Regions from separate parts of the Virgibacillus byunsanensis genome, predicted to be linked through region 2. Evidence: riboswitches for the same ligand, from Rfam matches in the RefSeq annotation. Region 2 holds a riboswitch; each other region holds the start of a gene.
What was found. Region 2 has a riboswitch for cobalamin ahead of ACFQ3N_RS05285 (ABC transporter substrate-binding protein). Riboswitches for the same ligand answer to the same signal wherever they lie in the genome.
Positions count from the first base shown of each region.

Region 1: another riboswitch for cobalamin. It lies ahead of ACFQ3N_RS11905 (ribonucleoside-diphosphate reductase subunit alpha); the one in region 2 lies ahead of ACFQ3N_RS05285 (ABC transporter substrate-binding protein).
Region 3: another riboswitch for cobalamin. It lies ahead of ACFQ3N_RS13985 (DUF4430 domain-containing protein); the one in region 2 lies ahead of ACFQ3N_RS05285 (ABC transporter substrate-binding protein).

Region 1 covers NZ_JBHTKJ010000031.1:13,355-17,651, forward strand. Annotated here, with positions in the region: gene ACFQ3N_RS11905 (ribonucleoside-diphosphate reductase subunit alpha) at 1-1,882, opposite strand, end outside; cobalamin riboswitch at 2,001-2,193, opposite strand; gene ACFQ3N_RS11910 (carbonate dehydratase) at 2,291-2,905, opposite strand; gene ACFQ3N_RS11915 (DUF3231 family protein) at 3,578-4,132, opposite strand.
Region 2 covers NZ_JBHTKJ010000012.1:12,250-16,546, reverse strand. Annotated here, with positions in the region: gene sigI (RNA polymerase sigma-I factor) at 1-107, shown strand, start outside; gene ACFQ3N_RS05290 (anti-sigma-I factor RsgI family protein) at 104-1,354, shown strand; cobalamin riboswitch at 2,266-2,471, shown strand; gene ACFQ3N_RS05285 (ABC transporter substrate-binding protein) at 2,646-3,698, shown strand; gene ACFQ3N_RS05280 (FecCD family ABC transporter permease) at 3,661-4,297, shown strand, end outside.
Region 3 covers NZ_JBHTKJ010000037.1:5,351-9,647, forward strand. Annotated here, with positions in the region: gene ACFQ3N_RS13975 (response regulator transcription factor) at 1-13, shown strand, start outside; gene ACFQ3N_RS13980 (ATP-binding protein) at 13-1,779, shown strand; cobalamin riboswitch at 1,831-2,012, shown strand; gene ACFQ3N_RS13985 (DUF4430 domain-containing protein) at 2,169-2,552, shown strand; gene ACFQ3N_RS13990 (ECF transporter S component) at 2,558-3,061, shown strand; gene sigX (RNA polymerase sigma factor SigX) at 3,790-4,297, shown strand, end outside.

The sequences.
Region 1 (4,297 bases), on a different contig from region 2:
CGATCATCGAGGTTGTAGAGTTTGGCGCAACTGCCATAAGATACCCATTACGAATTCCATATTGAGCAACATCATTTCTTAACGCAAGCCACTTTTCATCAGAATAACCTTTTTGTGAAAAATAAGCTCCCGTATGCCATTTACTTCCTGCAAAGCAGGGATAATTTCCTTTTTCTTTACTTAACTCCATACTATTTGTAATCGTTAAATAGGCAATTTTCTCATATAACTCATCTGCATAATTAACCGCTTCATCTGATTCCCATTTCAGGTTTTCAAGTGCTAAAAGATGATGCCAGCCAAAGGTGCCAAGCCCTATTGCCCGATATTTCTGATTCGTTAACTGTGTTTGCTTAATTGGTAATGTATTAATATCAATGACATTATCAAGCATGCGTATTTGGATCTTGATGAGACGCTCCAATATATCATCAGGAACCGCTCTCCCTAAATTAATGGAACTCAAATTACATACCACATAGTCACCGGATTTATACTTTTTAACGATCGTGTTATCATTTTCCAGAAATTCCTCCAAAAATTCAGTTGGAGACTGATTCTGGGTTATTTCCGTACATAAATTGGAACAGTAGATGATCCCTTTATGATGATTACTATTCTGTCTATTCACTTCATCACGATAAAACATGAACGGTGTACCTGACTCCAGTTGGGATTTCATAATTCGTTTCATGATTTCAATAGCAGGAATCTTCTTTTTGGATAACAATTTCGAATCTACACATTCCTGATATCGTTCACGCCAGGACCCTCGGGTTTTTTCTTCATCATAAAAATCTTCCAGTGAGTATCCCATCACTTGACGAACTTCATGTGGGTCAAATAAATACCAGTCACCACGCTTGTCCACTTGCTCCATAAAATAATCAGGCAGACTCACGCCAGTAAAAATATCATGGGCACGTAAACGGTCATCCCCATTATTCAGTTTCAAATCAAGAAAAGCTTCAATATCCATATGCCAAATATCTAGGTAGATGGCAATGGCGCCTTTACGCGTACCTAATTGGTCCACATTAACAGCAGTATTATTGAGCTGTTTAATCCACGGAACGACACCACTGCTCATACCAGTATATCCTTTAATCGAACTGCCTCGACTACGGATTTTCCCCATGTATACACCAATACCTCCACCGTTTTTAGAAAGCTTGGCAATATCGGTGTTACTATCATAAATCGATTGAAGACTATCATCGACTGTATCAATGAAACAACTGGATAGTTGCCCATGTGATTTTCCTGCATTGGTTAGAGTTGGGGTAGCAACCGTCATATAAAGATTACTCAATGCCCAATATGCTTCGGTTACTAATTGGCTCCGTTTCGATAAAGGTTCATCCTGCATGACATACATCGCAATAATCATCCAACGCTCTTGTGGAAGCTCATATGTATTTTTTTCGTAATCCGTGGCTAAGTATCTTGTTGCCAATGTAAACAGACCTAAATAATCAAACAGCAAATCACGCTTTGGATCGATTTGCTCTGCAAGATAATCAATTTCTTCTTTCGTATATTTGGTGATGATCTTATTTGCATAAATTCCTTTTTCTGTCAGGGTTTGGATAAGTTCATAAAAATTCCCATACCGAATAGCGGCATCATAATGTCGATTTTCTGCTGCCTGGCGGTACAGGTCCTGTAAGTATAATCGACTTGCTACATACGTCCAGTCAGGGGTGGATTCATCTATATTTTCAAGTGCTAATTTAATTAGACTTTCATACATTTCCTCTCGATTTGATAATAACTTCAAAGCCTTTTTCTGGTAAGCGTCTACATCCAGATCCAACCCTCTCACTGCTTTGTCAATAATATGATTTATTTCCTGTTCAGGTTTTGTTGTTGTGATTGTCATACTAATTCCTCCCTTTTTTCCCCATTAAAAAACGCTCACCCAAAGGATGAACGGTTAAAAAACGATAGAAATTACGTATCTATATCTCTACCGTTTCAACTTCTCTCACCCCGGAGAAATGAAACTACAAGTTATGGCAGGTCTCCTGACTTGTGCTTCTGCCTACTAGAGCCCTTCCCGTATCATAGCCGTAAAGCATGTGATACAGTGGATTACTCGTTCGTCCACACTTACAGTTGCGGGGGCAGTCCTAGATTTGAACTAGGTTCCCTTTTAAGACAACGTGTGTCACCTTAACTCGTAATTACTATATATAGTTGCTTGCATTTTTATTTTACCAATATATTGTATTTAAATCCTATCATAGAAAAAATAACTTCGCAATGATTATTTCCGATAGGCAGTAAGTTATGAAAATGCTAACGGAGTATTTTCATAGTATGATTTGCCTAATCGATAATAATGGTCAACAATTTCCTGATTAAGATTTTTATGTTCTTCAGGTACCATTGGAAGTTGATCTGCATCCTCTTGTTTCCATACAGAATAGCCAGGTGGAACAAAACGATTATCAGCTATCGTTACTCTGTTTGTTACCGTTGCACCATGCATAACTACACAGTTTCGTCCAATTACTGCATCATAAATATTAGCATGTTGTCCTACAAATGTATTACGTCCAATAAATAATGGTCCGTGTACTGCTGCATGATGTAATACACTGATCTCCCCCTCTAAGTAAACACCCCATTTCCTGCCGTCGATTTCCACATGCGCACTCCCCGGATGAACGTGCATTAATACATAATCCTGTATATTAGTATACGGACCAATATAGTAAGGATATCCTGAATCTGCTCGAAGTAAGTTTTTAAATCCTATATAAACGTCATCATCTATCGTAATATCACCGATTACGGTCGATTCGGTACCAATTACTGCCTTGTTACTAATTGTAGGATAACTTATATTTTTGACCTCTTGAACTGGGGGATTTTGATATATTATTGGTTTTTGTACCATAGCGAACACCTCCTATTTATCTATCCATACCTAGGTTATGTATAAAAAAGGTAAATAGTTCGATGTAATAAGAAAAGCGTAAGCGCCCTGAAAGACACGACCGCATAAGCAAAACGGCTGGAGAAAGGTAGTTTTTCCTTTCGCAAGACGGATTGCTTATGTCGCGAGTGGCTGGGCGCTGGAGCTAGACATGGCTCTTGCTGACAAGAAACTTTATAGTACCAAAATTTTATACTTTCCTTACCTTTTAGAAAACTTGGCTTATCGCCAAGCCTTAATGGCGAAAGCCTTAGTTGCACTTATGTAGATAAGAAAGTTTTATACTTTCCTATCTACTAATAAAAGCTAGAAGCGCCCTTACAGGCTAAGTTCGCCACGTCCTTGAAAAAGTAAAGCACTTTTTCTGCGTGCGATGTTTCTCATTGAAGCTTTCCTTGTCCTGTGGCAACGCCTGTAACTAGCACGTCCTGTGCGTCATAGCGACGTATGGGCTGCGCACGCATAGCGGGTGGGTCGTTGCCACAGAGCGACAAAGTTAGTCTATCTTTCTTAAAGGAACATGCCCCTTCATAGGCTCCTAATTTTATAATTTAAGTAATTAAAAAACCCAGCACATTTATAATATGCGCGGGGTAATGACCTTCATAGGATACAGGGTTATTGGGGAAATAGTTAATTTTTTGGAGATCCGGGTGGATAATAAAAGGGCGGCACCTTTAACCATCCGCGTTTTCGCATTAGCGTTTTTAATGTTGTTCCTAACACAACCCATTCCGAATAAAAGTTCAACCAAACCATCCCAATATCATTTCGAATCGAATCCCCTTGTCCTTTTGCACATGCTTGCATGCATACGATTAATTTAAATGCTACTCCATTAGCAATCTCATCATCTGTTAGCTTTACACCGAGCGGAATTTCATTGGGCTCTGATTTAGGTTTTGCTGAAGTTACATCTGGTAAGGGAATACCCTCTTCTTTCATAATCGTACTTAATTTTTTAATATGTGATTCACACTGCTTGATCACATCATTTAACATTTCTTTTACTTCATCATCTGTCGTTGTATTCAAACCTATTTCTTCATATCGTATAAATTCTTCTACCATGGTAATATATTTCCAACAATCCCCTGCTTCAATGATATTAAATGGTGATTTAGGTTCATTTGTGTTATCAACTGCAGTTTTAAGCAAATTCCATGCTGCTTCAAATGGATTTGACACATTTTCACCCCTTTAGTGGTATTTTCAATAACTCTTTTAAAAGTATGCACAGTTATCACAAATTAAAAACGATTAGAAAACTTGGCTTATCGCCAAGCCTTAATGGCGGAAGCCTTAGTTACACTTATGTAGATAAGAAAATTTTATACTTTCTTATTTGCCAAA
Region 2 (4,297 bases):
AGCGACATCGGAAGTACTTGATTACGATCATTATGATTCAACTACATCCGGAATGGAGACAGCTTTCAACGTTTGTTCAAGTCGGGCCTGGGAGTGTAAAAATATGAAAAAACATACAATTGAAGGTGTCGTGACCAAAGTGACGGAGAACGAATATGTTCTTCTCTGTGATGATGGCACGTTTAAAAATATACGGCGAACTGAAAATGACGTGCCGATGATGGGTGAAAAGATGATGTGTACAGCGAAAACGCAGCCTCTTCCTATCAAGTTTGTATCTACTATAGCAATGGTAGCTATTTTGTTTATCGCCTTTTTATCTTATGGGGTGCTTCAAAATCATTCCGAAACTCACTATATTGCAGCCACTGATATTAATCCGAGTATTGAGGCTCATTTAGACCAGGATTTAAACGTGGTAAAACTTTCAGCTTTGAATGCCGATGGGAAACAAATCATCGACTCCATCAAATCAAAAGGCTTAGACTTCTATCAAGTGGTTAATCTCATCATATCTGAGTCGATTTCAAAAGGCTTTTTAACGACAGAAGAACAAGGAAGAATTGAGACTACTCTTGTGAAGGTAACGAATGACTCTGACTCCCCTTCTGAACGTGATCTAACTGAAGTGATCCAAACTCAACTTCAACGTCAGAACATCGTTGCAGATGTACTGGTATTCAATGAAACAAAGGAATTTTATGACCAAGCCAAACATGCGGACGTATCGATGAATAAATACAGACATTTTCAAACCTTGCGAGAAAAGGGGCTCGTTCAAAATATTCATGAAGTAAAAGAGAAATCCGTTAAACAATTACAGGATATGATTGAGGAAGATGTTAAGAAGGTTCCAGATGAGGGTGAACAAGGATATTCTACGGAAGACAATGCCAAATTGAATTCAGAATCACGTCAGGATCGTCCACAAACTCCCAAAGATCAAAAAGAGAATAAAACTGAAAAGCCTACCCTTGATGATAAACAAGGAACATCTGCTAATGATGGAATACAACAACAAAATAATAGTAATAATAAAATTAATAAAGAAAGTGCTTCATCGGAAAATGAAAAACATCCAAATTCAGCGGAGGATAAGCCATCTCCTGTTGAGAATGAGAATGAAAGTAACAAAACGGAAGAAAATCAAACAAATTCTAATGACAGAAATCCAGAGCAAAGCGAAACTAGTATAAAGAGTCCATCAAAGACGGAATCAAATGAAGCAAAAAAAGACGAACCTGTTTCGAAAAACGAGACTAGTCCGGAAGAAGAAAACCTAGATTCTAATGAGAATAAAACGAATGAAAATCAACCTAAGTCTCCGTCTCAACCAAGTGATACTGTTCAATAGTAGCATTAAATTCGTAGCCAGTATGCTATAAATGTGGATATATTCATGGATCATATCTCAAGGGCTATAAATCAAAGACTAATGTAGTAGGTCGTATTGTATAGAAAAGTTTAGAATAGGGAGGAAGAGGAATATTTTATTATTAGTGTGTAAAAAGCACATTATAAACGGAATTAGGTACCTTCATACACCATATATTGAATTTGTAAAAGATAAAGGATTCTCAGGGAATGTTTACATGATAAATTTCAAAGATTTATTTAATATCAACATCATAGAAATATAAAATCAATTGTTAAGAAAAACAAATTAAATATGCATCAAAATGTACGGATTTTGTTTATGAAATGGATTTAAAGGAAATTACTATTATTAATTAAAAATTACTGGTTCAATATATATTAATCTTAAGAACGGGTGATATTAGCATGGATAGAAAACGATTAACAGTTGGATCTTTAAAAGACCGTAGAGCTGTAAACTCTTTAGCTGTTAGCTTAAAAAAGAAGAGAAGTTTACAATATCGGTATTCTAATTGAATAGGAGAAATAAGTGGAGGTATTTGAAGTAATATAATGTAGATGAAGATGTTGAATCTACTTAAATATTTATTTGCTCATTTCATACTGGCGAGTTTAATAATCTGTATAGGCAATTTCTAAAGAGAAAATATAGCGGTTATAGTTGAAGGCGGGTATGGAAATTTTGTGATCCTTAAAATAATAGATTTATATTGAGAAAACTGTATTATATTTTTATATAAGCCTATTTCGAAAATTCTTGTTCAACTCAAATTGTAGATTTCTGAACAGTTTCACTCACCGTATGAATCATGAACAACTGGATATGGACTAAATAATATTTTACAAAAGGTAAATAATATTTTATAATTTCTTTTAGAAGACAAAAAAATGAATACTAGACAAAGAGGTTTTTTGCAGTGTTCCAAGTGAACTTAACTGTAAGACTAAGAGGGAAGTTGGTGTAAATCCAACACGGTCCCGCCACTGTAAGCGATGAGGATGGTTACAAATGATCCACTGTGTTTCTAACACGGGAAGGAGTAACCTACCGTTGATTCGTAAGTCAGGAGACCTGCCTATTTGTGTTTAAACTTCCTCGAGGAAAGGAATGTTTAAAGTGCAGGCAATCTATTTTTATCATGTTACCGTGCCAGATAAATAGATTGCGAGTTATCATACTTTATCAAAGTATAATACATATGCCTTTAACCAACGCTTTCCACAGGAATAGCGTTTTTTTGTGTTCAAAAATAGGAGGAGGAACAGAAGTGCATACAGAGATGTTAAAAAGATGGGGACTTATTAGTTTTATTTTACTGTTTACTATGGCCGCTATCGTGGGTTGCGGTACACAAGAACAACAGTCGGAAGCTGCTGGTAATGGTGAAGAGGATGTTATTGACTCAAACGATAACCAGCAAATAGAAGAGGACAATTCTTCAAATGTTAATGAACAAGTTGATGAGGATAGTGGACAAAACTTCCCACTAACCATTACAGATGATGCAGATCGAGAAGTTACGATTGAAAATAAACCAGAATCGATTGTTTCGCTTCAAGCAAGTACGACAGAAATTGTATTTGACCTTGGTTTAGGTGATAAGGTCATCGGTGTATCTGATTATAGTAATTACCCAGAAGAAACACAAGAGATTGATAAACTCGGTGGACAGGAAATCAACGTTGAGAAGATTCTTTCCCTACTCCCGGAAATTGCTTTTGTTACCGATTATCATTACGAAAATGCAAAGGAAACAATAGAGCAGTTTGAAGAGGCAGGAATTACTGTCGTTGTTGTTGGAAGTGCCACTTCTTTCGACGATGTTTATGGTGACATAACTATGATCGCTAAAGCAACTGGAACAACTACTGAGGCAGAAGAAACGATTTCTGATATGAAAACGCGTTTAGCTGAGATCAAAGAAAAAGCTGAAAAAGAAGTTACGGATAAGAAGAAAGTATGGGTGGAAGTATCACCAGCACCAGATATTTATACGACTGGAACAAATACATTTATGCACGAAATGCTTGAGGCAATTCAAGCCATTAATGTAGCAGCAGAACATGAGGGTTGGGTGAGTTTGAACGAGGAAGAAATTGTGAAGTTAAACCCTGAAGTAATTGTTACTACTTATGGTTATTATGTAGATAATCCAAGCCAAGATGTGTTAAGTCGTGAAGGCTGGGCAGAAGTACCGGCTGTTAAAAATGAACATGTCGTTGATGTAGATAACGATACTGTGACCAGACCAGGTCCTCGGTTAATTGAAGGGGTCGAGACACTTGCGGAGCTTGTCTACCCTGAAGTTTTCAAAAAATAAAATAGGCTGTCTATATATTCTAAGTGGAGGGGTTGTACTTGGTACAGCCCTTCTTGGTTTATTAATGAGTAGTGTCCAGGTCTCGATAGATACGATTTTACATATTGTATTGGATAAAACGTTACGTATCAATTTGCTTAATGAGGTACCAAAAAATGTAGAAATGATTATTTGGAATATCCGATTACCACGTGTGCTACTTGCTTTTTGTGTTGGTGCATCACTTGGACTTGCCGGAGCAGCGTTCCAAGGATTGTTACGGAACCCATTAGCAGATCCCTACACTATAGGGGTTTCTTCGGGAGCATCACTAGGTGCTGTATTTGTATTATTTTTTCAATTTTCGATTGTTGGTTTAGGAAATTTTACCTTGCCGGTTGTCGCGGTCATTAGTGGATTATTAACACTTTTTATTGTATTCGGTCTGGTTCGGTTAAGCAGTAGAAGTTTAGCTGTAGAAACAATCATATTAGCTGGGATTATCGTCAGCGCCTTTATCGGAGCAATTGTGTCTCTAATTATTTCGTTAAGTGATCGGGATGCGATGGCACAGATTATTTATTGGTTGTACGGAAGTGTTGGTATGAGAGGTTGGAGCC
Region 3 (4,297 bases), on a different contig from region 2:
AGATGATGCATAATGTTTTGGCGTAGTGTAGTAGGAAAACTAGCAATAACTATCTTATTGCTAGTTTCTTTTGTATTATTTATATTAACCATTTTTCTATTAGAGTTTTTTGAAACGTTCCACATAGAAGAAGCTGAGAAAGACATGATGCAAACAGCGACTAAAGTTTCTGTGATGGTAGAACAATATGATGATAAATCATTACTATTTGAAACAACAGAACGCGTGAAAGACCCAGCTAGTCGTATAGCTATCATTTTTAATGATGGTTCTGTGTGGACCTCAAACAGTAATGATCAAAACTTATTAGAATTAGAAGAAGAATGGTTTCAGAATGAAGAAGATTTGACTACCATTTTATCAAAAAATGAACAAGTGAAAAAACAAATGATGCTGCCAAATAGTGATGCAGAGGTAATGATCGTAGGTACACCAGTCTCTGGAGTTAATGGTGCTGTTTTTGTTTATCAATCACTTGATGTTGTTGATCAGACAAAGGCAGAAACGACAAAAATAATTTTCCTAGCAGCTGGTATAGCAATTATTTTAACTACTATTTTTGCATTTTTCCTTTCAACACGTATTACAGCACCACTAATCAAAATGCGAGAAGCTGCATTTGACTTAACAAGAGGAGAATTTAACACAAAAGTACCGATATTAACCCATGACGAAATTGGTGGGTTGGCAATGGCTTTTAATAGAATGGGAAGGCAATTAAAGTTTCACATAAATGCGTTGAGGCAGGAAAAAGAGCAATTATCCAGTATTGTGAGTTCTATGGCAGATGGTGTGATTACACTTAATCGAAATGGAGATATGATTGTAACGAATCCCCCAGCTGAACGGTTTATTGAGGATTGGTATTTTGAACATAATATAACCATTAATGAAGATAACAAAAAACTTCCAGAACCACTTAATCAAATTTTACAAGAAGTAATTGAGGGAGAAAAAGAAACCTTACGGGAGATTAATCTACAAGGACGTACTTGGGTTATGATTATGACTCCATTATATGATCAAACGTTTGTACGGGGTGCTGTAGCTGTAATCCGTGATATGACGGAAGAACGACGCCTAGATAAATTGAGAAAAGACTTTATTGCTAACGTTTCACATGAGCTGCGCACACCTATTTCGATGCTACAAGGCTATAGTGAGGCTATTGTAGATGATGTGGCAGAAAGTAAAGATGAGAAAAACGAATTAGCTCAAATTATTTATGAAGAATCATTACGAATGGGTCGCCTGGTAAATGAATTATTGGATCTTGCTCGAATGGAAGCTGGACATATCCAATTAAATAAAGAACCGATTAACGTAGAAGCATTTGTTGATCGAATAACGAAGAAGTTTAGTGGATTGGCAGAAGATAACTCAGTAGAACTGAATCTTATAAAAAATATTAAAACTGATGCAATTGCAATTGATCCTGACAGAATAGAACAAGTTTTTACCAATTTAATTGATAATGCCATTAGACATACGAATGACAATGGCTATGTAAATATTTCAGTGGAATGCAATGAACAATTAGTAGTAGCAATTGAAGATAATGGCAGTGGTATAGTTGAGGAAGATCTTCCCTTTGTATTTGAGCGGTTTTATAAAGCTGATAAATCCAGAACTAGAAACCTTAAGAAAAAAGGGACTGGTTTAGGGCTAGCGATTGCTAAAAACATAATTGATGCTCACAATGGATCTATTTCAGTGAATAGTAAAGTAAATGAAGGAACGACATTTACATTTAAAATACCTACACCTACAGCAAAATAAATATTGATTTTAGAGTGCATTATGATATGATGATAGTTGTAATGAAACCGAATATAATATTTTGAATTTGGTGCATTTGCTTAAAAGGGAATCTAGTGAAAAACTAGAACTGTCCTCGCAACTGTAAGTGATACGAAATAAGTGATAGCCACTATATGAACATTTATATGGGAAGGGACTTAAAGTAGGTTAAAATCACAAGTCAGTAGACCTGCCATGTTTAACTGTTTCAATGCTTCGAGGATGTTAAGCAATTGGGACAACCGAATACATATGGATTTATAATGTATCGATTGTCGTCTACTATTGCTAACTCTTGTGAGAAGGGTTAGCTTTTTTGGTTGTCCAATGCCAGTCTCCTCAATAAAAATAGTGGAGGAATGAGAAAGATGAACAAAATGTTTTTTAAATTAACAGCGTTATTACTAGTATTTGGTTTATTGATGGGTTGTGCTTCTGATGATACGAGTAGTAGTGAAGAAAATGAAGGTTCAGTTGACATAACTATTTCAAAGGATAATGGAGAAGAAATAGTCACAGAAAAAGAGGTGCCTATTGAGGATGGGGCTATTTTAATGGATGTAATGCAGGAAAATTTTGATATTGAAGAAGATGAGGGTTTTATTACTTCTATTGAAGGAGAGGCTCCTGAAGAAGGTGAACAAAAGGCTTGGATGTTTTTTGTGAACGATGAAATGGGAGCTGTAGGTGCTAATGAATTAGAGTTACAAGTTGATGATCGTGTAACGTTCGACCTTCAGGCCTGGGAATGATGTAGTTGACTACGTATAAAATAACATTACTGGCTTTATTAGCAGCTATGGCTGTCGTGGGGAGATTTACTTTTTCGTTTTTACCAAACCTTCAGCCAGTAACAGCATTAATTATTATATGTGGTTTATTTTTAGGTCCTGTTGCAGCTATATTTCTAGCTGTATTGACTACATTTTTGTCAAACATGCTTTTGGGCATGGGAATATGGTCAATTTGGCAAGTGATCTCATGGGGATTAATAGGGTTAATAAGTGGTCTGCTAGGTAAATTACCTATAAGAATCCCTATCTATTTAATCGTGATTTTCTCTATTTTTAGTGGCTATCTCTATGGATTTGTTATTTCGTTAACCAGCTATCAAATAACTGGTAAGTTTTTACCGTATTATCTTGCAGGATTACCATTTGATACGTATCACGCAGTAGGGAATGCGGTATTCATCATCCTGATCTATCCAATTATTTCACATTTTTTTACACGTTCAAGAATTAATAAATTTCATGGTTGAATGGTGCACTATTTGGATTTTCCAATAAGTCAAAAGTCTACAAAATTTGATAATTAACTATTTATATTTAGGCTGTCATTTTTCCACAATTGATGTAGATTGCGACATAACTTACTCGAGGATTTGCTTTCTCCATCTATGAGTGCTATACAACCGCTTCGGCAGAACACTTCGCTTTCCGTGGGCACGGCCTCAGCCATCCTCAGAAGCAAAAAGCGCTCTTCGGACACGTGCTATTCCTTTAGAGTCGACTGCCCGCAGCGAAAAGCAACCATCATAAAAGTGGCAGTTTACCTTAAAAAAACGAAATTCAAGATGTTGTTTTATTCTGGACGCTATACCAGCGGCGGAAATACACGAAGACTCCTTGAAAAAGGAAATCACTTTTTCTGCGTGCGATGTAATCCTGCCGTGGCTTCCCTTGTTCTGCGGGAGGATAGGCATAGGTGAGACACTAAAGTGCTTCAGCACGTGGTGGTTCACCAGCCGCCCTAAGATGCGCTAAATGTATTTCCAGAGCGAGTAAAAGCACTAACCATTATCTGAATTTATGTCGCATTATATATCAATTGTGAGGATTAAAAAAGTAACAAAACTTACGAAATGAACCTATATTTAAAAATACCAACCAAATAATGGTTGGTATTTTTCTTATTCTTTAATATTATAGAAATATAGTGTAACATTTTTGGTGTTGAAACGACTAAATGGGTGAACGGAGGATCTTTATGAAGGCCGTTTTTGATGAAATATACGACAAGTATCATCAGGATTTATATCAGTTTATTTTTTATATGGTTAAAGACAAAGAAACCACAGAAGACCTCGTTCAGGAAGTTTATATAAAAGTAATGCATTCTTATACGTCTTTTAAAGGTGATAGTACGTTAAAAACGTGGTTATTCTCTATAGCTAGACATAAGACAATTGATTATTTTCGTGCACAAAAAAGAAAGCGAAATCGAATCACTGATTTTTTTGACTGGCAAGAAAAAGGAGAATTTATACAAGATAAACAACCATTGCCAGATGAAATTACAATACAAAATGAGGAATTGAAGAAGGTATATCACCATCTCGATCGATGTAGTCCCGATCAAAAGAGTGTATTGATTTTACGTTACATACAGTCATTTTCCATTCAGGAGACTGCTGACATATTAAATTTTAGTATAAGCAAAGTTAAGACAACTCAGCATAGAGGATTAAAAACACTAAGGAAATATGTGAGTGAAG